DNA from 3 places in the Paenibacillus hamazuiensis genome. Region 1 is predicted to be linked to each of the others. Evidence: riboswitches for the same ligand, from Rfam matches in the RefSeq annotation. Region 1 holds a riboswitch; each other region holds the start of a gene.
The links. A riboswitch is a leader RNA that binds a small molecule or an ion and turns the genes downstream of it on or off. The one in region 1 is predicted to bind cyclic di-GMP.
Positions count from the first base shown of each region.

Region 1 (9,839 bases):
ATTTACTCCCATATTTCAACGGATCATTATCATTATTTTCGGGTCGGTGGAGAAAACTATTGCCAGCAATTTGACACGTGGGACTTTATCCGCGGGCAGGAAAGCGATCCCTGGGTGTCGCGGGTGAAGCAGGGGGAACGTCCCGAGCATCATCTCGGCAAATTCGTTCCGCAATATGAGCTGAACAGGACGCAGTTTCGGTCGGAAGAGGACTACTCCTCGCCTTTGACGATCCAATCGGCGATCCGCTGGCTGGACAACAACCGCGACGCGGACGACTTTCTTCTGTGGGTGGAAGCTTTCGATCCGCATGAGCCGTTCGATCTGCCGGACAGTTATTTGCAGGAGTATGGGGACGACTACGACGGCCCTTCCTACTACTGGCCTGAATACGGGCGGGTCAATGTGCCGGACGGCGCCTTGAAGCATATCCGCAAGCGGTATGCGGCGCTTCTGACCATGACCGACCGCTGGGTGGGCAGGCTGCTCGATGCGTTGGACCGGTACGGGCTGTGGGAAGATACGATGATCGTGTTCACCTCCGACCACGGATATATGCTGGGCGAACACCGCTTTATGGCGAAAAATGTGATGCCCGCTTACAACGAGATCGTTCGCATTCCGCTAATGGTTCACATGCCGGGAGATCTGCATGCCGGCAAGCGGCTGGACGCATTGACGCAAAACGTCGACCTGTTCCCGACCTTGCTTGACCATTACGGGGTGGACGTAAGCCGCTGCCGAAACAAGCTGCACGGCAAGTCGTGGCTGCCGCTCATCCGCGAGGAGGTATTCTCCATCCGGGAATGCGCCCTATACGGATACTTCGGCAAAAACGTCAACGTGACGGATGGGGAGTATACATACTTCCGCGCTTCGGTTCACGAAGACAATTCGCCGATCTATTTGTACACCGCGATGCCGACAACGATCGGTCATTATTACGGGACCGACCATATTGCGGACCCGGGACGGATCGAGATGGGCCCGTTCCTTTCGTGGACCGGTTTCCCCGTATATAAAATACCCGGAGATAACGTGAAGATGAAGGATCGGACGCAATCCTTTCATGTGAACGGCGAATATATCCGGCAGCATCTGCTCTTCGACATTCGCGAGGATGCCGGGCAGAGCCGTCCCCTTCGGGATGAAGAAGCCGAACGCCGAATGACGGCGCTGCTGCGTGAGGCGCTTATGGAGCACGACGCGCCAAAGGAGCAGTACGAGCGGCTGGGACTTTCGTAAAGGGAGTGCTTTTTAACAATGCGACTTCGTGTTGCATTGTTTTTTTCACTTTCCTCATTACCATAATTTCCCTATTCTGCGGTTGCAATTTTCACAAAAAAGTTACTTGCAAGATGGAGAAAATCGGTATAAACTAGCTAAGTTAAGGTTTGATATGTGAAATAAATCACAACCAGAGTCAGGAATGCTCACAGGAAAAAGGAGGAGTCAAGTCATGTCCCCAACTGAAGGACAAGTGCAAGAAGTACAGACTGCGGTCGCAGAGACGGCGGCAACCACGACCCAGAAGCTTGATATGGCCATTATGGACCAATTGCTGAAGCCCGAGGTTCAGCAATCGCTGACCGAGCTTGTCAACAATTTACCCAAAATCACGGAGATGGTGAATACGCTGACGCAGGCGTACGATCTGGTTAAAACGGTGGCAAACGACCGCGTCTTCATCGACGATTTGAAGCACGGCTTCGAAGAGTTCGTTAAGCCGATACAGGACAAGGCGAAGGGCATTGCCGTCGCCGCAATCGAAGCGAACGACCGCGCCGAGGCGGAAAACGCGCCGACGATCGGCGTTTTCGGATTGCTTAAAATGCTGAAGGATCCGCAGATGCAGAAGACGCTGCGTTTCACCCAGGCATTCCTTGATGTTTTGGCGGAGAAAAAGAGATAAGGGGGACATTACTCATGGCGAAGCACATTGTCATTTTGGGAGGCGGCTACGGCGGATTGCTTACCGCCCTGACGGCACGGAAATACATCAAATCCGAGGATGCGGCGATCACCTTGATCAATAAGACGCCTTCCCACCAAATTGTTACCGAGCTGCACCGGCTCGCGGTCGGCGGCGTGAGCGAAGGCAATGTCGCGCTGCCGCTCGGCAAGCTGCTCAAGGGCAAGCAGGTTGAGCTGATGGTGGATTCTGTAGAGAGCATCGATCTGAACGGCAAGCAGGTGCGTCTTGCCAGCGGTTTGACTACGGCGTATGACAAGCTCGTCATCGCGCTCGGCAGCGAAACGGCGTTTTTCGGCATTCCCGGTCTTCAGGAAAGCAGCATGACGCTGAAGTCGGTGGAGGAAGCAAACCGCGTGCGCGCCCATGTGGCCGCACGTCTCGACGCGTACCGCGAATCCGGCAACAAAGCGGATGCAACCTTCGTGATCGGCGGAGGCGGTTTGACCGGCATCGAGCTGATCGGGGAAATGGTCGATACGCTTCCGGAGCTGTGCATTCAAAAAGGTGTTAACTTTGATGACATTTCGCTTTACTGCGTGGAAGCGGGCCCTGCCATTCTTCCGGGTTTTGCGCCGGAGCTTGTGGAGCGCGCACATGCATCGCTTACAAAACGCGGCGTCAAAATTTTGACCGGCGTGGCCGTAACGGAAGTGCAGGGCCGCAATGTCATTTTGAAGGACGGCACGTCGATCGAGACGAACACGCTCGTATGGACCGGCGGCGTCACGGGCAACAGCGTGGTAGCCGCTTCCGGCATCGAGAACAACCGCGGCCGCGCCACCGTGACGGCAGGCCTGAAGTCGACCTCGCATCCGGATGTTTTCCTGGCCGGCGACAGCGCCGTCGTGATGAGTCCGGAAGGCCGCCCGTATCCGCCAAGCGCGCAGATCGCATGGCAGATGGGCGAAACCGTCGGCTACAACCTGTACGCCGAATTCAAAGGGCTGCCTTTGAAGGAGTTTAAGCCGGTATTCTCGGGAACGCTCGCCAGCCTTGGACGCAAGGACGCGATCGGCACGATCGGCGGGAGCCAGCTGCGCCTGAAAGGCACGCCGGCATCGCTGATGAAGGAAGCGAGCAACGTGCGGTATTTGTCGCACATCAACGGGCTGTTCTCGCTCGCTTATTAAACCTGTTCGCAACAAGACGGAATTGAATGCTTATTTTTGGACCCGGGAGACGACACTATGAAAAAAGTGAAGATCCCGGGTTTTTCGCTTCCGGTAGAAAACGGAGGTCCGGCCCGCAAAAGGGAATGGAACGAATAATACCGAAACAAATTAGAGCATGAGAGGTAGAGGCAGGTTGCGTGCAACGATAAAGAAAATGATTCCGGCCGCATGCATGATCCTTGGCATCGGTCTGCTCGCTTATCCTACGGTGAACGACCGCTATGAGAGCTACCTGCAGCAAAAAATTTTGGCGCAGTGGGAAAGTAACCTGCTGCTTCTCGATCGAACGGAGCCGGAGACGGGGCCGGCGCCCGATGTCTCCGCTGCGCCCGTGCCCGAAGAACGCTTGCTCTCCGGCGCTCCGCTTATGCCTTTGCGCGCGGAACAACCTGCAGCTCCGATTCCGGTTCAAACCCCGGTTGCGGACGAAAACGTGGAGGGCGTTCTGGTCATAGACAAGATTAATTTGAAGCTGCCGATCCTCAAAGGGGCGACGGCAAAAAATATGAAAATCTCCGTTGCCAGCATCGAGAATACCGGAAGACCGGGAGCTGTCGGCAACTATGCGATCGCCGGGCACAGGAATCTGACCTACGGAAAAAACTTCAACAGATTGGACGAGGTCGAGGCGGGAGATATCGTCGAGGTGGACGCAGGCGGCCGCAATTACCGTTACAAAGTTGAAGAAAAACTGTACGTTTTGCCGAAGGAGGTTTGGGTGTTGAAAGGAAACGGCAAAGACCGGGAGATTACCTTGATCACCTGCCACCCTATGGAAAACCCGACCCACCGAATTGCGGTCAAAGGAAAATTGATTGAAGACGGGAAATAATTTTTTTCTGGTCAAAGCTTTGAATATGTGGTACATTACAAAATAAGACAAGTTTCTTCATCATTCATATATGATTTCGGTTCTTTCCACCGATAAAGGCAAATTTGGCGAAAGCCAAAGACGCAAAGCTACAGGGCCTTCCGCAGCATTCGTGCTGTGATGGCAGCCAGTTACCGAAAGGAGAGTTTTTTTATGCTTTCCAGGGCTCTCGTAACCGTGTTGTCGGCGTTGTTCTTACTGATCGCTGCGCCGCAAGGCATAGAAGCCGCTTCGGCGGTCATCGACAAAAGCTCTCTGGGTCAAGGAATCATTACGGTGAACTATCCCGACAATAAAGACGCGAAAGCGATAGTCCGCATTGCCAAAGGGAGCGTTAAATATGATTATGCGCTGGTCAAAGGCGGACGTTATCCGCTGCAGCTTGGAAACGGCAGCTACAGCGTTCTGATTGCGGAGGCGGCGGAAGGCAGCAAATATAAAGTCATCGCGCAGGAAAGCTTGGATTTAAAGCTGGATAACGAAAATGCCGTATTTTTACAATCTATCCCGATGATCGATTGGAAGCCGGAATCGAAACCGGTCGTCGAAGCCAAGGCATTAACTGCCGGCGGCGGGTCGGACAAAGACAAAGTTGCCGCAATCTATGCTTATATTACCAAGCATTTTACATATGATTACGAGAAAGCGAGCGGCGTGGATGCCGGTTATCTCCCTCAGCTCGACGAAATTTACGATGCTTCGAAAGGTATTTGTTACGATTTTGCGGCAACTTTTGCCGCAATGGCGAGAAGTGTCGACATTCCGACCCGTCTCGTTATGGGGTATGCCAACGAAGCGCCCGATACATACCACGCTTGGAATCAAGTTTTTTTGAAAGAGAGCGGCGAGTGGATCACCATCGATACTACATATGACGCCGTCCGACTGCAAAACGGACAAGAGACTCCGTTGGTAAAAGATGCGAAGGATTATACCGTCAGCAAAATATATTGATACGCCGCTTGTCAAACATCCCGAATACCGATACCCGCCTTTGTTTCGAGGCGGTTTTTTTGCGTTGTTTAGAAAAAGTTCAGATCCATATTTTAGAATGCTACAGGGGCCTTAAAAATCCAATTTTATGCAGAAGGAGGGGGACGGATGGAAAAACGGACATGACCGGAACAATCGGTATCTTAAATAAGGCAACTAGACCGAGAAAAAAATGGGACGAAGAGGAGAAGGAGAGGCGTTGAGAAGCAAATGCTAAAGAGAAAGATCAGCACAATGCTGGTCGCACTTATGATTTTAATGCAAGTTTTGAACGGATTCGGCTTGGCTGTGGCCCGAGCTTCGGCTATTCCGGAAAACATTTTGACCAGCGTGACGATGGCGGTCTACGACAGCCAAGGTCAGGTAGTAACGGACAACGTTTACGAGCAGGGCTCCAAGGTACGGCTCGACTACGCGTGGTCGCTGCCAAACGGTCATGGCTACCGTGCGGGGGATACATTTACGTTTTCGCTGCCGCAGCAATTTTTATTGTTTAACGATTTTGGAGGTCTGTTGAAAATCGATGACGACGATGTCGGAACGTTTCAGGTAACTGCAGCCGATCATCGGGTCGCGATGACTTTTAACGACTACATCGAATCGCATTCCTACGTTCATGGCATTCTCACTTTCAACACGCAATTCGACGTTAAGCAAATAACGGGAAGCACCACCCAGACAATCGTCATTCCGGTCCACGGCGGCGATCAGGTGTTTACGCTTCGATTCAAGCCAAACGCGGTATCGACGATAGATAAAAGCGGCGCACCCGATGGCTTTAATGCCAAAAATATCAATTGGTCCGTCGACGTGAACAAGATGCTGGATTCCGTGCAAAACGCGGTGGTAACGGATCCGATTCCGGCCGGGCTTTCGGCGCCGGTCACAGTGGCCGTTTATCAATTGAATGTGAATCTGGACGGAACGGTAAGCCAAGGCGCGCCTGTGACACCCGATCGTTATACGGTGGATACGACCGGAAATTTGCTGAAAGTCAGCTTTAAGGACGACCCTATGCAGAATGCATACCGCATCCGGTTTACGACGCCGATCAACGATATGGATAAAGTCTCGTTTATCAATACGGCAACATTCGCAGGCAGTAACAAAACGCCGGCGAGTGCAACGGCTACCGTTAACGTTCAGTACGGAAGCGCGTTGGCCAAGTCAACAACCGATTATGATTCGAAGACGCAAACCGTCGGTTGGTCCGTCAAATACAATTACAACGAAAAGACGATAGCGCAAACGGATGCGGTCTTAACCGATTTGTTCAACGATACGCAGCAATTGGTTGCGGGTTCGCTTCATGTTTATCCGATTACGCTGGACGCGTCCGGCAAAGAGACGCGGGGCGGCGAGCTGACCGAGGGTCCCGCCGGCCAATACACGGTGACTCCGGAAAACGCTGCGGGCAAGGACGGCTTCAAGCTGCAATTCAACCATGCCGTAACCTCTGCGTACGAAATCATTTACCAAACCCGCGCGGTCGGCCGGGTCATCGATGACGCAAAAATTACGAACAAGGTTACCTCCGCAAGTGGAGGAAGCGGTACCGCCACCCGTGATATCACTCAGGCGGTTGTCGTCAAAAGCGTCTACGGAGTTGATTACAAAGCCAAAACGGTAACCTGGAACATTGTGTTAAACGGCGACAGCCAGCCGATGAGCGGCGTTACGCTTACGGACAGGTTCCCTAACGGAGGGATGAAATGGCTTCCCGACACTTTGGTGATTACGGATGGGACGGGGAAATTGAGCAGTCCGGCAGATTACATTCCGGATAGCAGCGTTCCGGTGGAGGAAGGTTTTACGATTGCATTTAACAATGATCTTTCCGGACCGGTGTCGATCAGCTACAAAACGGAATTTAACCAGGATTGGATCAGACCGGAGGGCAGCACGACGGATTTCGTCAACGAAGCCGTTGTCGATTGGACCGACAGTTCATCTGTAAAACGCACCAAAACGGTAACGTCCAAGTTTATCCCTAGGGATGAAGAGAAAAATAACGGGTTCAAACACGGCACCTACAATGCCGCTGCGAAGCAGCTGACTTGGACGATCGGAGTGAACTACAACGGCAAATCTCTGGATAACGCCGTTGTGGAGGATTCGCTGGAAGCGGGGCAAACGTTTGTCGGCGGCTCCCTCGTACTGTACAACATGATTATCCCGGCGAACGGAAATCCGTCCCAAGGTACGGTCGTGGACAGCACTTACTACAGCTACACGGTGAACGGCGACAACAAGCTGGTCGTGACGTTCCTGAAGCCAATTTCCGACCCGTATTTAATCGAATTTAAAGCGAGCCTGGACGGGCGGTTGATTGACAGCAAGATCAGCAATACGGCCAAGCTGTTTGACGGAACGCGACCCGTTTCCAAGAACCTGACAGGTTCGGTTAACATCCCCAACGGGGGAGAGTATGTTAACAAAAACGGTGCGCAAAACGGCGACAAAATCGATTGGACCGTCTATATCAACCGCGGACAATCCACGGTAGCCGATGCCAAACTCATCGACACGCCTTCTCAAAACCAGCTTTTGCTGCCGGATTCCTTTCATTTGTTTGCCGCGGCGGTGGCCGCGAACGGAAATGTGACCCGGGGAACGGAACTGGTTAAAGGGACGGACTATACGGTCGAGTTCAAGACGGACGATGATGGGAAGACGAGCTTCGAGTTGCGTTTTGCAAGCGAGATCAGGTCCGCTTATATTTTGCAGTACCAGTCTCTGATTGTTGCGAACGACAAAGAATCCGTCTCGAATAAAGTCGGCTTTAGCGGTAACAATGTTATCGCGGTGACCAAGGAAACGACGAAAAACATCGTGGTCGGCGTATCAAGCGGTTCCGGCACGGGCAGCGGCATAAGAGGCTCGCTCACGGTGAAAAAAGTGGACTCGGCCGACAGCAGCCTTCTGCTAAGCGGGGCGACCTTCGAGTTGTACCGAAAGTCCGGTTCGTCGGATTTGTTGATAAGCACCCTTACAACTGATTCAACCGGAATCGCGGTATTTAAACAACTGCCTCTTGGAGATTACGTCATAAAAGAAACGGCAGCTCCGGACGGTTATTTGCCTGACCCAACCGAGCATTCGGTCAAGATCGATTCTACAGCCGGATTTACTTTGTCCGTACCGAACACCAGGATAGCAACGCCGCCGGTGACACCGCCGGTAACGCCGCCGGTAACGCCGCCAGTGACACCGCCGGTAACGCCGCCGGTAACGCCGCCGGTAACACCGCCGGTGACACCGCCGGTAACGCCGCCGGTAACACCGCCAGTGACACCGCCGGTGACGCCGCCAGTGACACCGCCGGTGACACCGCCGGTAACGCCGCCGGTGACGCCGCCGGTAACGCCGCCAGTGACGCCGCCGGTGACGCCGCCGTCAACGGCGCCGGACTCGTCGTCGGATGGCGGCGACACGTCGACGCCATCGACATCGCCGTCCGGCACAACGCCGACGGGGGGCGGGGGGACACCGATTCCGCCGGCCGCACCGGCAGCGGGTGAAGCACCGAAGCCGTCGCCGGCCCCGGAACCGGGACAGGATACTTTTATTGAAGTCGACACGGAATTGCCGCCGGAAGGCGCTCCACCCGCCGGCACACAACCGGGCAGCGAAACGGAAACCCTTATTGACGTCGATGTGCCGGAAGTTCCGCTTGGAACTGTACCTGTCGAAGAGATAGAACAACAAGAGACTCTTCCTCAGACAGGGGAAGCCAGCAGCTTGTATGTTGAAATTATCGGCTGTGTCTTGATTTTACTGGGAGTCGTTCTGAGAAGAAGATTGCTGAGAAGCGAGTAAATCCAATGCCAGTTCGCCGAAGTTTACCGGCGGGCTGGCATTTTTAATCGTTTCGTTGTTGTGCCCATTAAGATTATCTACAGTTTCTACTATTTTTGTTTGACTATTACCAAGTATAAGCTTCTGGGGCAGTCCTGTCAGAGACTAGCCAATGCACCGATACTGGTGAAATTCATATTAATACAACATGCAAAGGTGATGGTGATGTTGTTAGGTTAAATTATGCGAGTAGCGGAAAATTTCTTACGTGGGATGTTGTTCCCAGTTGGAATCTCTATTATACTTTTAGTGGAGAAATAGTTATTTATGATAACGAAACAGGAAAATATGTTGCGGGAATAAATGGGTTATTGAAGATGGATGTGAAATTTCATTTATTCAAACGTAACAACAGTATGAAAAGAACATTCCTAAAGGAATGTTCTTTTTAAATGCGGAGGTTGTGTTTTATGCGGAAAAACCTTATTCTTTCGAATCAAAGTTCATTTTTTATCAATTTATTATTATATATTTACGGTCTTTATCATAATAAATCGGATAATAAACGGGTATTCCCTTTTTATAAATATACCGGAGATGGATTTCTGACATACGAACAGTTTCGAAAGCAACTTCATCGGCTTTGGGAACACAAACTGATTGAGCTAGATCATTCTGCGATTTCCTTCGTTCAATGGGACGTTTCTCAAGTGCAGGATAAGACGATTTATTCTCAACTATTTGAGGATAGCGAGAATGGAATTTGTGCCTTAAATGACATATGGGACTCATTTTACTCGTGGTGGTGGAATCAGCCTTTTGGTGGAAAAAGCATCTTAGATGGTTTAACCGACGAAATGATTTCTCCACTTTTTGAAAAAATTACGAAAAAATTGGATAGAGTAGGTGTGGTTCTCCATAAACCCATTCATTTTGCGGTGCAACTCACAATCAATCCCATCCCTGATGATTTAAACGTTTTTTACAATCGTTTCGTTGTTGTGCCCATTAATAATTTTAAAATGGAAAA
Region 1 covers NZ_JALRMO010000001.1:619,605-629,443, forward strand. Annotated here, with positions in the region: gene MYS68_RS02500 (sulfatase) at 1-1,245, shown strand, start outside; gene MYS68_RS02505 (helical membrane plugin domain-containing protein) at 1,460-1,912, shown strand; gene MYS68_RS02510 (NAD(P)/FAD-dependent oxidoreductase) at 1,927-3,105, shown strand; gene MYS68_RS02515 (class D sortase) at 3,281-3,979, shown strand; cyclic di-GMP riboswitch class I at 4,067-4,157, shown strand; gene MYS68_RS02520 (transglutaminase-like domain-containing protein) at 4,172-4,972, shown strand; gene MYS68_RS02525 (collagen binding domain-containing protein) at 5,222-8,830, shown strand; gene MYS68_RS02540 (hypothetical protein) at 9,280-9,839, shown strand, end outside.

Region 2 (9,839 bases), 2.3 Mb from region 1:
AGACCGGGACGGGTTAACTGCCCGTTCAGTTCGGCGAGTCTCTCCTCCGTCATGCCGACTCCATCGTCGACAATACGGATAATGAGGTTCTCCTCACGGGAAAAAATATGGACCCAGATGTTGCCTTCTCCTATTTTGCGACTAAGCCCATGGTTGACGCAGTTTTCCACGATCGGCTGCACCGTTAGCTTGACAACATGCGCGCTCATCAGCTCATCCGGAACCTCAAGATGAAACCGGATCCGTTCGCGGAAGCGGATGCCGATAATTTTCATATAGGCGCCAACGTGCTCCAGCTCCTCGTGCAAGGTCGCATAATGGTTCGGGCTTATGCTGTATTTGAACATCGTGGCCAGGCAGCCGCTGATCACGGAGATTTCCTCCACCTCGTTAATTTCCCCGATGCAGGCGATCGTGTTCAGCGTGTTGTACAAAAAATGCGGATTGATTTGCGCCTGCAGCGCCTTCAGTTCCGCTTCCTTGTGCAGCATATCCAGCTTGTATTCCCGCAGCTTGGACAAATAAATCTCCTCGCGCATCCGTTCGAGCTCGCTCACCATGCGGTTGAACCTTTTGCCGAGGCGGCCGATTTCGTCGCGGCTCCACCGCTCCGCCGTGGTGGTAAAATTGCCGCTTTCCACCTTGCGCATGTTGTCCTCGAGCCTTTTGAGCGGACGGGTGATCACCCGCGAAAGAACAACCGACAAAATGGCGATCAGCACCGCAGCCAGCAGAAGAATGACATACAGCGTATAACGCACGTTTTGAATGCCCCCGGCGATTTCCTCGAAAGGGACGACACCGACAATTTTCCAGCCGGTCGCCGGCGAGGTAAAAAAGCTGACCATCGTTTTCACCCCGTTATACGGGAGGATAAGATGGCCGCTTTCGCTCTGTAGTCCTTCGACAAATTCGGGCAGAGCGATAAGGCCCTCGGGAAATTTGCCCCCTTGGCTGACCCGTTTCCCGTCCGGCGTCATCAGAAACACGTATCCCGTTTTGCCGAGCTGGATGTTTTGCGTCATAAAAGCGATGACGTCGGGCTGAAAATTGATCAGCAGCGTGCCTCTGTCCAGATTGCGGTTCACGTCGAAAATCCGCCCGGCATAGCTCACCACCGGCTGCCGATCGACATAATCCTGCTCCCGCGCGGGATACAGGCGAAACTGCTTGTTATTTTTGATTTCCCGATACCAGCTCTGCGAGGAAAAATCGTACTTCGTCTGCACGATCCGGTTTTCGGAGTTCGCATAGACCGCAAGACCATGATCGTTGATAATGTAAATTCCCGCGAGGAAGCTGCGCAGATTCGCGATCGACCAAAGCATTTTGCGGATTTCTCCGTAGGTTTGAATCGTAAACAGGTCGTCGCTCAGCTCCTGCAAATCCATAAAATTGATCGTCGCTTCGGCGAAGCGGACCATATTTGCCATCCGTTCCGTTTCCTGGATAAAAGAGCCGAGCCTGCTGTCCACCTGCTTGAGTATTTCCGCGGTATTGACCGCAAGCTCTTCCTCAAGAACCTTGGAAGCGCTTTTATGAAAGGCGAAAGCCGACATGAGCAGCGGAATCAGGCTGGCCAGACAAAAGGCGAGGAACAGCTTTTTGACGACGCTGGCATCCTTGAGCGCCAGAAGCAGCTTTTCTCCAAGCCTCAGCATAGCCGGACACCCGCCCCGTTATCCTTTGACCGAACCTGCAATTCCTTCCACGAAATATCGCTGGAAGAAGAGAAAAATCGCGATGATCGGCAGCAGCGAGATGCTGGCCGCCGCCGCCATCCCCGTGTAATCGATGCTGTGCTCTCCGACGAATTGATACATCCCCACTCCCAACGTACGCAGGTTTTCCTTGCCTAAAGTAAATACTAATGGAATGAGGAAGGAATTCCAAGTCCACATAAACTGCATGATGGCGGTAGTGGCGATAATCGGTTTGGACAGCGGCAGCATGATCTGCACGAAGGTGCGGAGAAACCCGCAGCCGTCCATTTCGGCCGACTCTTCAAGTTCCTTGGGCAGCCCGCGGAAATGGGTCATGAACAGCAGGATGAACAGCACGTGCGCCCCGCCGGATTCGGCCAAAATGACGCCGAGCAGCGTGTTGTTCAGGCCGATCGCATTGATGAGCGAATATACCGGAATGATCGTAAATCCTTTCGGCATAAACATCGTCGCCGTCACTGCGGAAACGAATAAGATGCGACCTTTAAACTGATAACGGCCGAGCGCGTAGCCGGTCAGCGAGCAAAGCAGGACAACCAAGGCTACCGTGGACAACGTAACGATGACCGTGTTGAAAAAATACGTCGAGAAATGAGCCGTCTTCCAGGCGCGCGCATAGTTCTCGAACTGCAGCTTTTGCGGCAGCAGCGACAACCCTCCCGTCAAGTATTCCGAATTCGTCTTGAGCGATGAGGCGACCATCCATATGAACGGATAAATCCAGACGATCCCGACTGCGATCAAGCCCGCGTGCGTTAGCGCCTTCGGCAGCCCGCGATATATTCCCTGCAGATGCATGAGCTTCTCCCCCTATGTCAATGTCCTTGCGATGACTTGCCACCGGTCATTTTGACCAATGCGCCGAGTAGCAGCGAGATGAACAGCACCGCAATGCCGTAAAAAATGCCCGCCGCCGAAGCAAACCCGACTCTCGCTTCCCCGGCGCTCGAGAAGGCGTAGCGGTAAATGTACAGATCGACCATATCCGTAGCAAAGGCCGGTCCGCCCTCGGTCATCGCCTTGACCAGATCGAAGACGTGCAGCGCGTTAACGGCCGATAGAAGCACGATGACGCTTCCCACCGGAAGAAGCAGCGGCACCGTAATGTAGCGGAACTGATGCAGGCTGTTTGCTCCGTCCACGCGGGCCGCCTCATAAATTTCCTTCGGCAGCGACTGCAGCCCGGCCAGCCAATAGATCATTTTCATCCCGAAGCTTTTCCATATTCCTACCACGATAACGATCAGCAGCGCCGTATCGATGGAGCCGATCCAGTCGACCGGCTTGTCGAGCAAGCCCAGCTTGATCAGCACCTCGTTGACAAGCCCCTTGTAGGCGCCGAAAATAAACCGCATCACCAGCCCCACCACCGCCGTAGTCGTCACGACCGGCAGAAAAAAGATCGCCCGGTAAGCGGCGGAACCTTTAAGCCATGAGGAATTGAGAACGATCGCGAGGATAAGCGCGAGCGGCACCTGCACGCAAACTAACGAGACCATAAAAACAAAGTTGTTTTTGAACGCGTTCCAAAAAACCGGGTCGTACACCGTCTCCACAAAATTGCCAAACCCGACAAATTCCTCAAGCGGCCCGTATCCGTTCCAGCGGTAAAAGCTGTAAACGTAGCTCATCGCGATCGGATAAAGCGTGAATACAAGAAACATCAAAAGCTGCGGCAAAATAAACAAATAACACCAAAACGCTTTCCGTCTTCGAAAGCTGCCCATGGAGCGGGACGCCGTTGCCGGTTTTGCGGTCTGTGCAGCATTTCCCGCTTTATTCCCCCAAGTCGCAGGATTCAACGTTCTTCACCTCCTGTTTGTCATAGCTACATTGTAACCGCTCTCAATTAAGGCCGAAAGAATCGCGTTTTTACAATGCGGTGTGTTTTTTTTACTTTAAACCGCAGTTGCCGGACAAAAAAGAAAGAAGCCTGATTTCTCAGACTTCTATTCCAGACAATGTTCCGCTATGCGTACCTTTTAGCTTTACCGATGCTCCAAGACAGCGTGCGCCTGCAATCGCTGCTTGAGCTGCGACCGGCTGAGCCGGTTCAGCCTTTTGTCCAAAATTTGGCTGAGCTTAAGCAGGACAGGGTCACGAAAGTTTCCGCACTGCTCGTATCGGTCGATTATGCATTGTTTTAAAGCTTTGATTTCCGCCATCAGCAAATACATTCGGAGCGATTCGGACAACATAACACTGCCTCCTTTGCATGATTCGCATAAATCGGCGGAGGATGCTCGATTCGGCAGCTGGCTGGCATTGTTAGCTTGAACCCCCAAAAAGCGAAGATCAACTTTGCTGCTGGAGATAATGTCTTATGGGGGTCCCTTAACGTTAGCCCCTGTAGCTTTGCGCCGCCATTTTTCAATGGCTTTGCCCTTTCGACGATTTAAGCGATAATATAATTCTACAAAAATAATAACATATTTTTACTAGTAAGCGCTATCATTTTTCTGAATTTTCGAAAATATTTTATTTACATTCGTTTCAACTTCGTCACCCTCCCGTCCGAAATCCATTCGGACACATACACATCGCCTTTGGAATCTACACAAATCCCGTGGGGCGAGCTGAACTTATCCGGCCGGAAATACGATTTCTGCAAATTCGGCCAGCCCGTCTGGCGGAAAGCTTCCGGATCTTCGCCCAAGTGGGCGATCAGCCTGTCGCCGCCGTCCAAAATCGTGACTCTGCTGTGAAGATCCGGAATATACGTTTCCCCGCCGCGGAAGTAAAAGCTGCACGGCATATCTAAATCGTCCGTGACAAACCTTTTGTGTACGCCGTCCAAGGTAAAAACCTGAATCCGGTTATTGCCGCGGTCCGCGACATAAAGCTCGGGTTCTTTCCCCCGGAGACATACGGATACGCCGTGCGGACACGACATTTGGCCCGGCTCCGATCCTTTGCCGCCCCACGATTGGATGCGTTCGCCCCGTCGGTCGTATCGGTGAACCCACGATTGTCCGTATCCGTCGGCCACGTAAATATCGCCGTTCGGCGCCACGGCGACGTCGGTCGGAACGAATCTGCGCTCCGTATCATACACTCCTTCCATTTCCGGCGTACCGATCCGCAGCACTTCTTTGCCGTCCAGCGTCGTTTTGACCACAATCCCCAGCTTTGTATCGGTCAAATATAAATAAGCTTCGTCCGCCTCCTCGTGCAGGAGACATCCGTGGGCTCCCGGAAACTCTCCCCAGCCGGACAAATAACGACCTTCGCGGTCAAATTTCATCAAAGACGGAGCCCCTGTGTGAAATAGGTACACGTTGTCCTCGGAATCGACAACTATTCCGTGGGTATAGCCGAATGACGCATGTTCCGGCAGCCGTGCCCAGCCGTTTACGACTTCATACTGAAACTCGCCTTGACCGATTTTCATTTGCATCTGACCTCCAAATTTTTATGGTTACAGCTCGACGCTTTGCTGTCTGAATTCTGACGGGGTAAGTCCGGTCACCGATTTGAAGTTGCGGCTGAAATAATGAATGCTCGTATAGCCCAGTTTCTCGGCCACCTCTTCGACCGTTTCCGCTTCAAGCAGCAGCTGCTTCGCCTTCCGTATGCGCTCGAGAACGAGGTAATGCTTGGGCGAATGTCCGACCGTTTCCCGAAACAGCGCAGCGAAATAAGTCGGATGATAGCCGCACATGCCGGCCAGCTCTTCCGTTTTCCAGCTGATGTACGGATGCTTCCGTATCGCCTCCAGGGCCGGAGCAATTTTTCTCCTGTCGGCCGAAGTCTGCAGCCCGCTGATCTGATGGCGAACGATCACGACGAGCAGTTGGGTCAACAGCGCCCGCAGCGTGGACGCGTATCCGATCTCCTCCAACCGGTATTCGCGCACCACCTGCATGAACAGCCCTTCCAGATTCGGGATCGCAAACCGGTGAGGGATGGCGATATCCCCGTATTCGTTTACTTGAACAAAATAAGCGGCTGCGGGCGTGGACAAGTCTTCGAACCGGCAATTGACGATTCCCGGAACAGGGTGTACCGGCTCCGGCGACTCCCTGTCCCAGTTAAAGTGGATGCTTGCGAACATGAACGGATCGGACTCCGACGACATCAGCCGGTGCGGACTGCCTGAGCCGTAAAAAACGCAGTCTCCGGCGGTTAGAAGAAACCGCTCGGGGCCGAGCGCAAGCTCCGCCTGTCCGGAGATGACGTACAGCAGCTGGCAGTCGGGTATGATGCGCGGTCCCCACTCCTGCCTCGGCGAAGTGCTCATGCGGTTGGCAAAATTGACGGTGGGCCTGAGCGCGGAAAGCGGCCCGACATGGACATGACTCTGCATGTTCTCAGCTCCTTTGTTCACATCCTTCCATATTATAGCAGACAATTTATGCAAAAAGCGTTGCAGCAGACAACTTGTGTGAAAAGTGCAACTTATGTTGCGAAAGCTCTAACGACAATGAACCGGATTTCCTGCTATTCTCAAATTGTAAGTCTTACCGAAACCTAACCTTCGGAAAGGATGATTGCCATGTTGACCGACGAGCAAATAAAAGAATTTGACGAGAACGGTTTTCTTAAAGGCGATGTCGTTCTCAGCGACGAAGAGGTGGAGCGTCTGCGTGAGGATCTGGATTTGGTGATTGCCGGCAAATCCGTAAAACAGCCGGTGCTTAACCGCAATTTGCTGGATGGCGGCGCCGATTACGGAATGTCCATCACAAGCCGCGAAACCGTCGTACAGATCGTGAACATATGGATGGCCAGCGACGCCTTCTTCCAACACGCCTGCAACCCGCGCATTTGCGAAGAAATCGCCCAGCTGATGCGGACCGATACGGTGCGCATATGGCACGACCAGGTGCAATATAAGCCGCCGATTACAGGGGGGCCGACGAAATGGCACCAGGACCACCCGCTCTGGCCGATTATCCAACCTGCCGATCTGGTCAGCGCCTGGGTCGCTCTGGACGACGCGACCATCGAAAACGGCTGCATGTGGATGGTGCCGGGCAGCCACAAGTGGGGCGATCAGCAAAAGTATTTGGCGAGCACGCCCGACTTCAAGCCGTACCACCAAGCGCCGCACCTGCTGCCGGAAGGCGCCGTGGTGGAAGCGGTGCCGTTCGAAATTAAAAAAGGCCAGGTCGGTTACCACCACAGCCTGACCTGGCACGGCAGCCCGCACAACCGCTCCGAGCGAAAACGCCGGGCCATCGCCGTTCATTACATGCCGGGTCACACCCGGTACGTGCCGACCGGCAAACATCCGATGGAAGCCCATGTGCACGTGCCGGCCGGCGAGATATTGCAAGGCGACGAGTTCCCGGTCACTTATCAGGCGTACCGGGTAAAGTAGTGAGGAGGTTTGATCCGATTAGGGAGGATTAGCGGATTTCCCGTCCGCTTCCTCCCTCTTGCACTCTCCCCTCACGTTTTCCCATGTTGCATTTCAGCCGTTCCCCGTTTTCGTTGCCCCTCACAAGCCGCCCCAATGCAGCTCGTTCACCCCAGTGCCTCCCGATCGTATGCCAGCACGCGGTCGCGAATTTCGCAAAAGTTGCCGGCGTTCACGTACTCCAGGATAAAAGGCACACCTTCCGTATGCCGGTGATACAGCTGCAAAAAAAGCGGCCAATTGATGTCTCCGTCGCCTACAGCCCGGCCATACGCGTCGTTCACCTTCCGGTCCTTGCCGTGGAAGTAGGCGATATGCGGAGCCAGGTAGCGGAACATATCCTCCTCCGAGCTGTTCGCGATCAGATTGGCGGGATCGAGTAGCACCCGCACCCGTTCCGAGCCGACCTGGTCAATAAAATCGGCCGTCCGCTTCGCGCTCGGCACGACGTCGAGCACGCACGGCTCCAGCGCCACGTATACGCCGTAAAGCTCCGCTTTGGCGCAAAGCCATCTGAAACTGCCAACCAACCTTTGAAAAGCGGATTCGTACGTGTCGGCCTGTACCCCGCGATTTCCCTTGATAAACCCGCATTCCGTCGCGACATATGGAATCCGGTTCGCAGCAGCGATCTGCATATGCCTCTCGAAATAGGCCAAATTGAGCTCCAGCTCATGGTCGTCGGGTTCCAGCAAATTCGTAAACACGCCGATCGAAGTCACTTCGACGCCTCGGCTCCGGTAAGTATCGACGATGCTGCTGCTCCTCTCGTCGGTTAAATCCGTTAAATCCGATCTTCCGTTATACACCCAGTAGTTGGAGTCCGTCTGGGAAAAACAAAGCTCCGTCCATTTGAACCCGTTTCCCGCCATGAGCCCCGCCGCCTCCTCATTGGTCAGCTCCCGAAAGCTCCGCGATACGACGCCGACATTCATCATACAAGCTCCCTCCCGTTATTCGGATGACCTGCCTTTTTCAACAAACGGATGCCCGCGTACGACAAACCTGTTCCCAGAGCTCCTTCCGCGATCAGAATAACGGTTTGCGAAAGGCCGGTTCCGGCCGGACCGAGTGCGGTCGCCGCCAAACGGCAGGCGAACAATAGCAGCGTCTGAGCGCCGATCACGCACAGCGCCCGGCCCCATAAGCTGCGGACATCGGGCGCTTTCATCAAATAGTGCTGCACGAACAAAACAAACGACAGCCAAGCCATGCCGAGCAGCAAAAAAGAAAAGCTGTCGATCGCCTGCCAGGACCATCGGCTTATAGAGCTGCGGACGACGATCGTTTGTTCCGCTTCCCTGAGTATGATCCAATTGAGCAGTCCGAGCACCGCGGAAACGGCGCTCAGCAAGCTGGCTGCGACAATACCGGCTATCCATTTTTTACTTGCGGAAGGTTCGGACTTCATGTCACCCGTTTCCCCCCATTTCACCGCGGATCTGCTCCAGATCGGCAAGCAGCATTCGGCGGGTGTCCTCATCCTGTACGAGGCTCGTTTTTTTTACGTAACGCGTCAGCCGGTCCAGCTTTTTCAAACAGGTCCGCAATTCCTTGTCGCCGATCCCTCTTTCCGCAGGACGCCCGCTGCCGATGCTCCCGTTCCACCCTTCGAAGCTGCGCAGCCAGCTTTCCGGCACCTTTTTCGTCGTGACGATTTCCTCCAACTGCCGGTGCTTCGTACCGATATACATTCTCATGAACTTGTTCATGATCCAGATAGAGACGATCATAAACGCAAAAATAAATATAATCGTCACGAGCAATATCAGCCATACGTTCGTCATCGCGCATAAACTCCTTGCAGATTCAGTTCCCCTGCCAAATGACAGGCGGCGTAATGGTCCTTGCCGACCTCCGCCCATTCGGGCTGCTGCTTCCTGCAGATGTCCTTCGCATATTTGCAGCGGGGATGAAAATAGCAGCCGGAAGGCGGATTCGCCGGGTTCGCCACCTCCCCTTCGAGGATGATCCGCTGGGATTTGACCCTCGGATCGGGAATCGGCTTGGCGGAAAGCAGCGCCTCCGTGTACGGATGCTTCGGATGGTTGAACAGCTCGTCAGTGCCGGCCATTTCCACCATTTTCCCGACGTACATGACGCCGACGCGGTCGGATATATGCTGGATGACGCCGAGATCGTGGGAAATGAACAAATAGCTCAAATGCAGCTGCTCCTGCAAATCCTGCAGCAGATTCAATATTTGCGCCTGGACGGACACATCGAGAGCGGAGACGGCCTCGTCGCATACGACAAACCGCGGGTTTGTCGCCAGCGCGCGGGCGATGCCGATCCGCTGCCGCTGCCCCCCGCTGAACGCGTGCGGATAACGCTCGAGATGCCTGCTGTTCAGCCCGACGAGTTCCATCAGGTGTTTCACCCGCTCGCGCAGCTCCTCTCCTTTGGCGATGCCGTTGCAGACAAGCGGCTCGCCGATGATGTTCATCACCGTCATGCGCGGGTTAAGCGACGAGTAAGGGTCCTGGAAAATAAGCTGCATATCCCGGCGGATCGCTCGCAGCTGCCTGTGATCGAGCTTGGTGATATCAACCACGCTCCCCTTGCGATCCTTGAACAGTGCCGATCCTTCGGAAGGCTCTATAGCACGAAGAATGCACCGGCCCAGCGTCGTTTTGCCGCAGCCCGACTCCCCGACAAGCCCGAACGTTTCTCCCTCCTTGATATGCAGGTGTATGTCGTCGACCGCTTTCACGTATCCGGCAGTACGCTTCAGAAACCCTTTTTTGACCGGA
Region 2 covers NZ_JALRMO010000001.1:2,918,390-2,928,228, forward strand. Annotated here, with positions in the region: gene MYS68_RS12775 (sensor histidine kinase) at 1-1,661, opposite strand, end outside; gene MYS68_RS12780 (carbohydrate ABC transporter permease) at 1,680-2,522, opposite strand; gene MYS68_RS12785 (carbohydrate ABC transporter permease) at 2,540-3,526, opposite strand; gene MYS68_RS12790 (Spo0E family sporulation regulatory protein-aspartic acid phosphatase) at 3,713-3,922, opposite strand; cyclic di-GMP riboswitch class I at 4,061-4,118, opposite strand; gene MYS68_RS12795 (NHL repeat-containing protein) at 4,207-5,115, opposite strand; gene MYS68_RS12800 (helix-turn-helix transcriptional regulator) at 5,143-6,030, opposite strand; gene MYS68_RS12805 (phytanoyl-CoA dioxygenase family protein) at 6,220-7,047, shown strand; gene MYS68_RS12810 (sugar phosphate isomerase/epimerase family protein) at 7,194-8,024, opposite strand; gene MYS68_RS12815 (hypothetical protein) at 8,021-8,497, opposite strand; gene MYS68_RS12820 (hypothetical protein) at 8,499-8,873, opposite strand; gene MYS68_RS12825 (ABC transporter ATP-binding protein) at 8,870-9,839, opposite strand, start outside.
Region 2: linked by a shared signal. The riboswitch ahead of MYS68_RS12790 (Spo0E family sporulation regulatory protein-aspartic acid phosphatase) and the one ahead of MYS68_RS02520 (transglutaminase-like domain-containing protein) in region 1 are both predicted to bind cyclic di-GMP.

Region 3 (9,839 bases), 2.2 Mb from region 1:
ACTTGGGATACGTTATCTGCTTTGCTGGACGGCTATGTGACGACAGGGGCCGTTCGCGGTCCGCTCGTACCGCAGCTGATGGGCAGCCTGGATCAGGCTCGCCATCAAAACGACAAAGGCTCGGTGAAGCAGGCGGCGAAATTTCTGGACAATTTCGTCAAGCATTTGACCCGCGACGAAATGGCTGACAGCATCACGCCGGCGGCGCGCCAGGCGCTCCAAAACTATGCGGAAGCGCTGAAAAATCTTTGGGAGAACGCTTGAAGCCAGAAGCTTAAGGCCGATAAAGCCGATTTTTTTAAAAAAGCCTGTGCAAACAGGCTTTTTGTTTTGCCTATTTACAATCGTTTGTAATTAGATTATTATCTAATTAGATAAATACCAAATTCGATTATGATGAAATAATGAGGTGAACTATCCGTTATGCAATTGGATAAAGTCGTCAGCTACCATAAAGCACTGGCCGATCCGACGCGGATCCGATTTCTGATCCTTCTGGCGGAAGGCGAAATGAACGGCCAGATTTTGGCGGAAAAATTATGCATATCTCCAGCAACCGTCACGCATCATGCCGCCAAGCTTCGCGAAGCGAGCCTGATAAACGAACGGCGCGATAAAAACACGATTTATTTTTCGCTGAATCACTACTTCCTTAAAAGCAGCTCGGCGGCTACGGTCGAGTTGATTTACAAAAACGTTAGCGCGCCAGGAGGTCCCGAAGCGATGGATGAGAAAAACAAACGGTTAAAGGATTCCGTTCTGAAAAATTTTTTTACAGCGGAGGGCAAATTAAAGCATGTTCCCGTCCAGCTTAAGAAAAAGCTGATCGTCCTGGAACATGTCGTCTCCCAACTGGACAAGGGCCGAAAATATACGGAGAAAGAAATCAACGACTTCATCAAACGGTTTCATGACGACTTCGCGACGATACGCAGGGAGTTTATCATGCATCAATTCATGTTCAGGGAGAATGAAGTATACGAGTTGAACCCACCGGAGCTGTGGGCCAAGTGGGAGACGTTGTCGTGACGCTGCTCTGACACATTTTGAACTCGGGGCTTTAGAAAACGAAAACATCGGGAGACTGCAAAGTTTTACAAACTTTGTGAGCTCCCTTTTTAATTTCTAATAAATGGTTTGATTGGTATAATGGAAGGGGAAGTTGTCGGATTGTGACCGGTGTTGGACGTAAAATCGAGGGGATTAAGAATGATTGAAATTTATCATGGTGTTCCAGACGAAGTAAAAGAAGCTGCAAATGCTCACTTGGAATCTTTTATCCACTTTTATATGGACATTCAAAAGGATCTGGATGAAAATTTTGATGACCTGTATTCGGATATATTTCCGGAACTGGTCTATTTTAGCAGGAAAGCAAAGTGTATAAAGGCTGTTGAGGAATTGTTTTATTGGACGAGAGACGATTTTATACATACATTAACTCCATTGCACGAGTATGCTCTGTATAACATTATCGAGTATTGCGAAGAAGCCGATGAAGAATTCTGGAAAGAAAATAATGAAGCGTTGTTTTTTAAACATACGGATACCAATGAAGCCATTTTTGAAAATTTCGTTGACGAGGATGAGGATTGGAGCCTTGAAGACATAAACCGTTTTAAGTTTGATTTTTTTTATAATAATTGTTTTCAGGATGTTGATTTTTTGGATGTCGCCTTATACTACTCTTGCTTTAAAACGATGACAGATACCCAATTTAAACAACTTAGAATTAATTTACATACTTATACTGATTTGATGCCCACTGATATAGAGGAAGAATTTCTGAGACTGTCAAAAACCAAAAATTCAAAAGACGATAATTTTGAGCGGACAGTCCGGGAAGGAATAAAATATTTTCAACACTCGATTATGAATCGTGGTATTTACAAATTACTTTGGGATAACGAGCAGGAACCAAGGGATGAAGCGTCGGTTCAAAACCTGTTTTTTGGTATTTCCTTTGTTTTTTTTAGTTTAAATAATATTAATATATCTCGTGAAGCAAACACAGGAAGAGGACCTGTAGATTTTAAATTAAGCAGGGGATCGAATGAAAGATTATTGATCGAAGTGAAGCTGGCAAGAAATAAAAAGTTAAAGCACGGGATTGAAAAGCAGCTATGCCAATATATGATTTCTGAACAAATAAAAGTGGCTGTATACATGGTAGTTATATATCTGGAATCGGAAATGGCTTTCGTTGAACCATTAAAAGAAATTATTGAGAAATGTAATGAAATGTACGATCTTAAGCTAAAGCTGGAAATTATTAATGCCTGTAAAAATAAGCCTTCCGCTTCAAAATTACCGGAAGATTATGACGTTTTTCAATTATGATTTTTGGACTGAGCAGCATCGATTACAAACTAAGGAAAAAACTTCAAAACGACGAAAGAATCATAGAAAGACTAGACATTCTAATCAATGATAGCAGAAGGAAAGATTGAGGTGGATTTTGTGCCATGAACCCGATCAGCGGCATCCGTTGGAAAGAAAAAAGCCGGGTTGTTGATGTGCTGCTCTCGTCAAGCGACTCAATTGAAGCAATCCCTTTGGCTCCCGGCCTCGAGGCTGAAGTGACAAGAATTCGTCTAAAAGGAGCCGACTATGTGCTCAAAGTATGGAACCGGTCATCGAAGCCCAGTATCGAGAATCAGTACAAGCTGCTGCAGGCATTATTTGACCGGGGGTTATCGGTATCGGAACCTTTGGGGTGGGGACTGGATAACAATAATAACCAGGTATTGTTAACAAGTTTTGACGGCGAACCAGTAAGGAAAGTGAACAAGTCGTTATTTGCTCAAATTGCGAAAATATTGACCGGCATTCACAAGTTCCCGCTTGAAGATTTGGACGAAAGCATCGTTCGAAAATACGACTTTGTAACTTATTTTTATCCGCGAGTGGAAGAACATAAAGATATACATCCCTTGCTCCTTCAACTCGTTAAGCAAAGCCAAATGAAACAGGATAAATTGATTCATGGAGATTTTAATTTAGGCAATATTTTGGAAACCGCAGGAAGGTATACCGTAATTGACTGGACGAATGGACAAATGGGCGATCCGAGGTACGATCTGGCTTGGTCGATCGTTTTGATCACCGTGTTTGTGAGTGAAAGAAACGGCTCGATTTACCGTTCGGCCCTGTTGGCGGCAACTCGATATGAAGCGGATGAACTGGAATTATTCGAAGCAATGGCTTGTCTGAGATGGGTCTTGCTGCACAGAATGTTTAATCTGATCAAAGGAAAAGAAACCGCGGCAAGAGTAAGAAACATGTTGAAAAAAAACATCTACTTGAATGAAAGCTTTCTTGGATTGTGACTCTGGCTTCCAAGTAAATATTGGATGAATTTTGGGGATGACCCTTGTAATTTCAGGTATTGTAGTTTATATTTAGTTTGTGTTTTGGAGAAATCGAACAGGCAAAGCTAGTGAAAATTAGCGACGCAAAGCTACAGGGGCTAAGGGATTGCAGGTGCTGCAGTCCGATGCCAGCCAGTTGCCGTATCGTTTGGAGAATCCCGGAAGGACCGTCTCTGCGGTCTCTTCGTGATGTTTTATATCTCCATCCCTGTCGTCGGCAACGATGGCGGGGATTTTTTTGTCGCAAATATCGTTGATCGCAAAGTTTTTTTGTTTTAAGAGCATGGGTCAGCACATAGTGAAACGGGTCCGTCACGATTTTGCGGAAGCAAACAGCAGCCATCTTATACAAGGAGCGGAACGTTGATGCAAACAAGCCTAGTCAGAGAAATGCTGGCGGACAAGATGACCATTTTAACGCAGCCGGGAGCTTCGGATATCGCTTTGGTCGGTCCGGTTCAGCTTCCCGTTCAGCTCGAAGATAGGGAAATCACCTTTCAATGGTACACTTGGTTAAACACGGAAAAAACCGATGTGCAAAAGGAAGACCTGCTCGACATGCTGCCGAAGGCGGAGCTTGCTTCATTTCAGCAATCCTCCGTGCTTGTTTTCGGAGATTTCTCCCATTCGCAGCAGGCGCTTGTCCGGATGCACAGCATTTGCCATACGGGGGACATTTTCGGGAGCAAGCGCTGCGACTGCGGTTACCAGCTGCAGCGCGCCCTGCGTATGATCGCGGACAATGGCAGCGGCGCTCTTTTTTATTTAGCCGACCACGAGGGACGCGGAATCGGGCTTTTTGCCAAATCACTGGCATACTTGCTGCAGGAAGAAGGCTTCGATACAGTGGAAGCGAATCACGGTCTCGGCTTTGCGGACGATCAACGTTCTTATGACGAAGCCATCCGCGTGCTTCGGGGGTTACGTTCAAAGCCGGTCACTTTGATCACAAACAATCCGAAAAAATTGGAATCGCTGCGGGAGCAGGGCTTGTCGACCGATCGTCATATTTCGATATGGGGCAGTATATCCAAGCATAACGTTCGCTATTTGGCGACGAAAATCGCAAAATCCGGCCATTTAACCACCGGAATGATGATTCAAAATATCGAGCGAGGATAATCCAAAACGGAGGGACGGCTTATGATTCAATGCCCGTGGTTCTCTTGCGAAGTCGAACTCGTCGATAATATTTGTCCGGAGTGCAAACACGAGGTTTTGCCCGAACATGTTCAACCAAAAACGAATTCTGTCGATCAGGCAATTATGCATGCCAGCATCGAAGAAATCATCATGAACAAGTTCCGGTGCTCGAAATGCAACCACAATGAATGTTTAACCAAAGAAGTTTCCATGAGCGGAACAGGGTTGAGCAAAATTTTTGATATTGAGTATAACCATTTTTTATTTGTGTCTTGTACGAATTGCGGTTTTGTCGAGGTGTATAATCCCGATGTGCTGAGAGGACATACATCGGGAAGGTTGGGAACGATCATGGACCTTTTATTCGGATGATAGGCGAGGAAATGAAGAATAGACAACAATTTCTTAATATCCGCTAACGAAACCGCCGCCCTCCCTTGGTACAATATGTTGAAAGCGCTTTTACGAAGAAGGGGAGGGAAATGTCATGTCATGGCGGAAGACGGTTTCTTGGTCGCTGTCCGTCGCTGCTGCGGTTTCTTTGGCCGGCTGCGGGGGTGGAGGCGGCGTTTCTCAAGGGGATCAGGGGGTGAAGTCGGGGGATGTGAAGGATTTGGCTTCAAGCAACGAGCCTGTCACAATCACCTTTTACCGTCCGAATAATGCGACAACCGAAGACGAATTCAACAAGTTGATGGGCGATGCGATAAAAGCGAAGTTTCCTAACGTTACGCCGAAGTTTATTCCTTACGATAAAAACGTCGGGATCGACGGTGTGATAACATCGGGCAATGATATCGATATTATGCTGCTGTCCATCGCCTTTTTGCCGCAATTTCCGAACTACAAGCTTCAAATGGACCACACCGATCTGATCAAAAAATACAACTTCGATTTGAACCGGCTGGAACCGACGATGGTGGAGTATATGAAAAACTTCAGCAGCGGGGGCATGTATGCGCTGCCGATTTTCACCACGGCGGAGACGCTCATCTATAACAAGGACCTATTCGACAAATTCGGCGTTCCTTATCCGAAGGACGGCATGACGTGGGACGAAACGTATGAGCTGGCGAAGAAAATGACGCGCGTGGAGGGAGGGACGCAGTACTACGGTCTGATGATGTCGACCAGCCATATGATGCGGACCAACCAGCTTGGACTGCCTTATGTCGATATTAAAACGAATACTCCGCAAATCGCGACCGATTCGTTCCGCAGGCTGATTGAAAATTATACGCGGTTTTACATGGTGCCCGGAGCGGAGCTGAAGGACAAGAAGCCGAACGAGCTGGATCTGTTTACGAAAAGCCGCACGCTCGCCATGTATGCTTATTTTAACAGCGCGATGATTGCCGCTCCGGAGGATATGAATCTGGACGCCGTCACGCTTCCGACATTTAATGAAGCTCCGGGGACTGGCTCGCAAATGTATCCGACGTATGCAGGCGTGGTCAGCAGCAGTAAAAACAAAGAAGCCGCCTTCCAAATACTCGCCTATTTGACAAGCGAGGAGATGCAGCTCAAATTCGCCAAAGACGGCACCGGGCTTCCGGTTATCAAAAACAGCGAAAAAATCGTCGCTGCTTTCGGAGAAAGCAAACCTCAGTTAAAGGGGAAAAACATCAGGGCGTTTTATCCGGCAAAACCGGCACCGATCCCGCAAAGAAACGTATACGAGGATCTCGCCGACAAGCAGCTGAACGCCGCCTTTACCGAAGTAATTCTCGGCAAGTCCGACGTCAATTCGGCGCTGCGCAAGGCGAATGAGCAGGCGGCCAAAGATATCGAGGCGGCCAAAGCGGCGGCGAAGTAGGAATAGTGCAGAGCTTGGCTTAGGCCGGGCTCTTTTTAGCTTCATGGAAGCCTGCTGCTGCATTTGCTGAATGCGGCGGAGTAGGAGGAGACCCGCCCTAATTTGCAAAGTTACTTTGCACCGAAAGACGGGCCCGAAGGTTTTCCGTTATTGCTTAAAGAAGCCGTCCAGTTCGGCGAAAGCGAGCGTATGCTCCTTCAGGATCGGCTCGAGCTGTTCGAAAAATACGGGTGCGTTTGCGACCTCCAGCTTCTCGGTATCGAGGGCGAATACAACGACGCGATACAGGTGGTCGCCGGAATAACGCGGAGGTTCCATGCCGAAATAGGCGTTTAATTCGGTTCCTTCCGGCAGATGGCCTGCGGCGCCTTCCTCCAGCCGGTTCGTCGAAGCCGGCAGATTAAGTACACTCCAATGGATGAAATTGTCGGCGATCGGGTGGATATCGTACATGACGACCGCATACGATTTGGTGCCCTGCGGAGCGCCTTCCCAGCTTACCGGGAGGCTGATGTTCCGTCCCCCGGCGACGCCGCCGTGAGCGTATTGCACGGGAATATCTTCATTTGCATTAAAAGCGGCAGACTTAATGTGGAAAGACTCGTGGTCCGGCCTGGCATTCACCGCAAGCGTTCTTCCGGCGGAATCCCACCGGAGCTCCGAGCCGAGCGCAAGCGGCACAATTTTCTCCGATGCCATGAAGCTGCCGTTTTCGAGCAGCGATTCGTTGTCCAGTTCATAAGACGTACCGTTGACGATGACGGTACGCTGCCCGAGCTTTTGGGCAAGGGAGAGCCCGTTCCTTTGGACATGCAAGGTTTGCGTATCCGCGTCCCACGTCACTGCGGCCCCTGCGGCTTCAAACAGCTCGCGGACCGGGACAAGCATGCGGGTGCCGATCATGATTCCCTGGGATTGCAGCGGTTTGCCGTTATAGACGATTTTGAAAGGAGTATTCCACTGCTGGTAGGAGGCGACGTTTTTCATGACGTCCTTCTGAGTATCGGCCGGTTTGACGGCTTCCGCGCCTGCCGCAGCGGGGGATGACAAGGCGAGCAGCAGCGCTCCGGCCCATAAAGTGCTCCGTTTATAAATGTTCAACATATTTAACCTCTCCTCGTATTTGGTTTTGTTGTACAATAAGATAGGGTAGATCTACCGATATAACAATAAAATGATCTGTCGACGATATTTATGTTATAACCAAATGTTGCCTTTGTCAAGGAGAGGGACAAATTTGTTATCCATCGATAAACAGGTTTTATTTTTGCTGTCGCGGGCTGACGATCTGGAGCCTCACGAATTGATCAGGATTTATGAGCGCAGGGGGTATTCCGCGCCATACATACGCAATGCGTTGTCCCGTTTAAAGAAGGAGCGGTACGTAGACTCTCCGTCGCGTTCCATTTACCGGATCACGGATGCGGGGAGAGCTTTTATCCGCTCCATCAACAGGAAGCCCGGGCTGTACGGGCAAATTTGGGACGGCAAATGGCACCTGGTTTTGGCGGAGTTTCCCGAAGCGCTTCGCCGCAAGCGCGATCAATTCCGCGCAGATTTGCTGCAAACGGGCTTCGGCCTGCTGCATGGCGGCGTCTATTTGGCGCCTTGGCCATACCAGGCGGAGGTGGCGGAGCTGATCGCCAAACATGATGCGGCAGAGCAGGTCACTGTGTTCCGCGGCGCCGGGCTGGAAGGGAGCGGACTATCGCCGGAGGCGGCCGCCGGTATATGGCGCCTCGGCGATGTAGCTGCGGCGTACGGGGAGAAGGAGCGCTGGCTGGTGAGCGAGTTCGAACCCGTCGTTAACCGCATATTTGACGGCGAGCCCGAGCCGCTGGACGTATTTGTCGCTTATTTGCAGCTGGGGGAGGCGATCAGCGAGCTTTATTTGATCGATCCGATGCTACCGGACGAGCTGCTTCCGGCGGCCTGGCCAGCCCGCGGATTGCTCTCCCGCATGAATGACCTGGCAGAACGGCTTATCCGCGCGATACCGGATAACTCCTACTACGCGCGGTTCGTGAGAGGGAATTGAAATTTTTCCGGGCCAGGCTGCAACTTCGGCTATTTTATCGTCGTCTAACATATGGTGGAAAATTATAGGAAAAGGTGAAGACGATGAAGCAAGCTCCCCGGTTTGTTATTTTGACGCTCGCGGCGGCACTGACGGCGGCCGGCATCACATCGGCCGAAGCGCTCAAGACGTCCGAGCCGGCGCTGGAGATGGCGCAAAATCCCGGCTGGCCGGAGGAGCTGACCCGCACGGTAAACGATGCCAAAGCGGCGTACGAGCATGACCGGTCGATCCCGCCGGAGCTGGCCGGACAGCTGACTGCTGCGAAAGAGCAGTTGATCGGCACAGCACGGCAGCGGCTCACTTTGAAGAATGACGGGGGTCAAACGAATGCCGTATCCGAACGCGACAGCTTGCCTCCCGACTGGAGATTTTGGGCGGAGGTGGCGCTGCTTTGGAACGATTCGCGTCTGGTCGACGTGCTTTTGGACTGGACCCGGGCATTTCCCGCGGATATTTACGACAGGAGAGCGTACTTCGAGCTGGTCGCCGGCGCGCTGGGCAGCGATCAGAAGCAGCTTCTTCTGGAGCGGCTCGCGTCGGCCAACCGCCAAGGGACCGAGGTGCTGCTCGGCCTCATGCACAACAAAGGCTGGCTTGACCCGGATCAGGTCGGTTTATGGCTTGTATCCTATTCCGGCAAGCCGCAAGGCGACGGCGTGCTCGATTATTTGGTTAACAGCCGGGAAGGCGCCGATCTGATCCGGATTTATGAAGGCTTCGAGCTTACGAAGGCGCAGAGGCGAGCCGTCATACAAGCCGCGTTAAGCCGGAATGTAGACAAGATGACGCTGGAGTGGGTGAAAAATATCGCCGCCACCGAAAGCGACCCGGTCATCGAACAGAATATCGACCAGTATCTTGTGCTGTTCCACGGCGATCAGGAAGCGGCGGGGAGGCTTTATCGCAGTGGCGAGCGGGACGGCTTCGTCCTTCCGTTGAACGGAAGGGTGGAGAAAGTGCTCGCGGATCTGTACCCTTCCGGCAATCTGGCCGAAGGTGTCCGGCTGTATGAATCGATTCGCGGCCAATCGTATTTTTATTGGCAGGACGAAGCCACCTGGTATAGCCCGGACGGAATCGACCATGAGCACCCGCAGCAATCTATCGATCGCTGGCTTGATTTTTTGACGCGGTATCCGAACCATCCGTCTGCCGACGATGCCGCGTACCGGCTTGCCCGCTGTTACCAGCTTACCGGGGACGGCGAAAATGCGCTTTACTGGCTGAACCGGGCGGTGGGGCTGGGAGACCGGGATCTCGGATACGATGCCCGAGGCATGCTGCTGTTCGTGCTGGATGTCGAGATGCCCGGGGACAAGCTGGCCGGCGTCCATACAGACCGGCTGCCTTCCTGGATGAAGCCGTGGATCGAATATTCCTCGGCGGTGGAGACCCTGCGGTCGGGAAAATATCGGGAAGCGGCGAATGC
Region 3 covers NZ_JALRMO010000001.1:2,847,894-2,857,732, reverse strand. Annotated here, with positions in the region: gene MYS68_RS12510 (polysaccharide lyase 6 family protein) at 1-264, shown strand, start outside; gene MYS68_RS12505 (DUF2087 domain-containing protein) at 424-1,029, shown strand; gene MYS68_RS12500 (hypothetical protein) at 1,210-2,340, shown strand; gene MYS68_RS12495 (aminoglycoside phosphotransferase family protein) at 2,466-3,329, shown strand; cyclic di-GMP riboswitch class I at 3,420-3,515, shown strand; gene MYS68_RS12490 (GTP cyclohydrolase II) at 3,738-4,493, shown strand; gene MYS68_RS38835 (zinc ribbon domain-containing protein) at 4,515-4,886, shown strand; gene MYS68_RS12480 (extracellular solute-binding protein) at 5,002-6,330, shown strand; gene MYS68_RS12475 (YbhB/YbcL family Raf kinase inhibitor-like protein) at 6,478-7,434, opposite strand; gene MYS68_RS12470 (PaaX family transcriptional regulator C-terminal domain-containing protein) at 7,568-8,368, shown strand; gene MYS68_RS12465 (tetratricopeptide repeat protein) at 8,452-9,839, shown strand, end outside.
Region 3: linked by a shared signal. The riboswitch ahead of MYS68_RS12490 (GTP cyclohydrolase II) and the one ahead of MYS68_RS02520 (transglutaminase-like domain-containing protein) in region 1 are both predicted to bind cyclic di-GMP.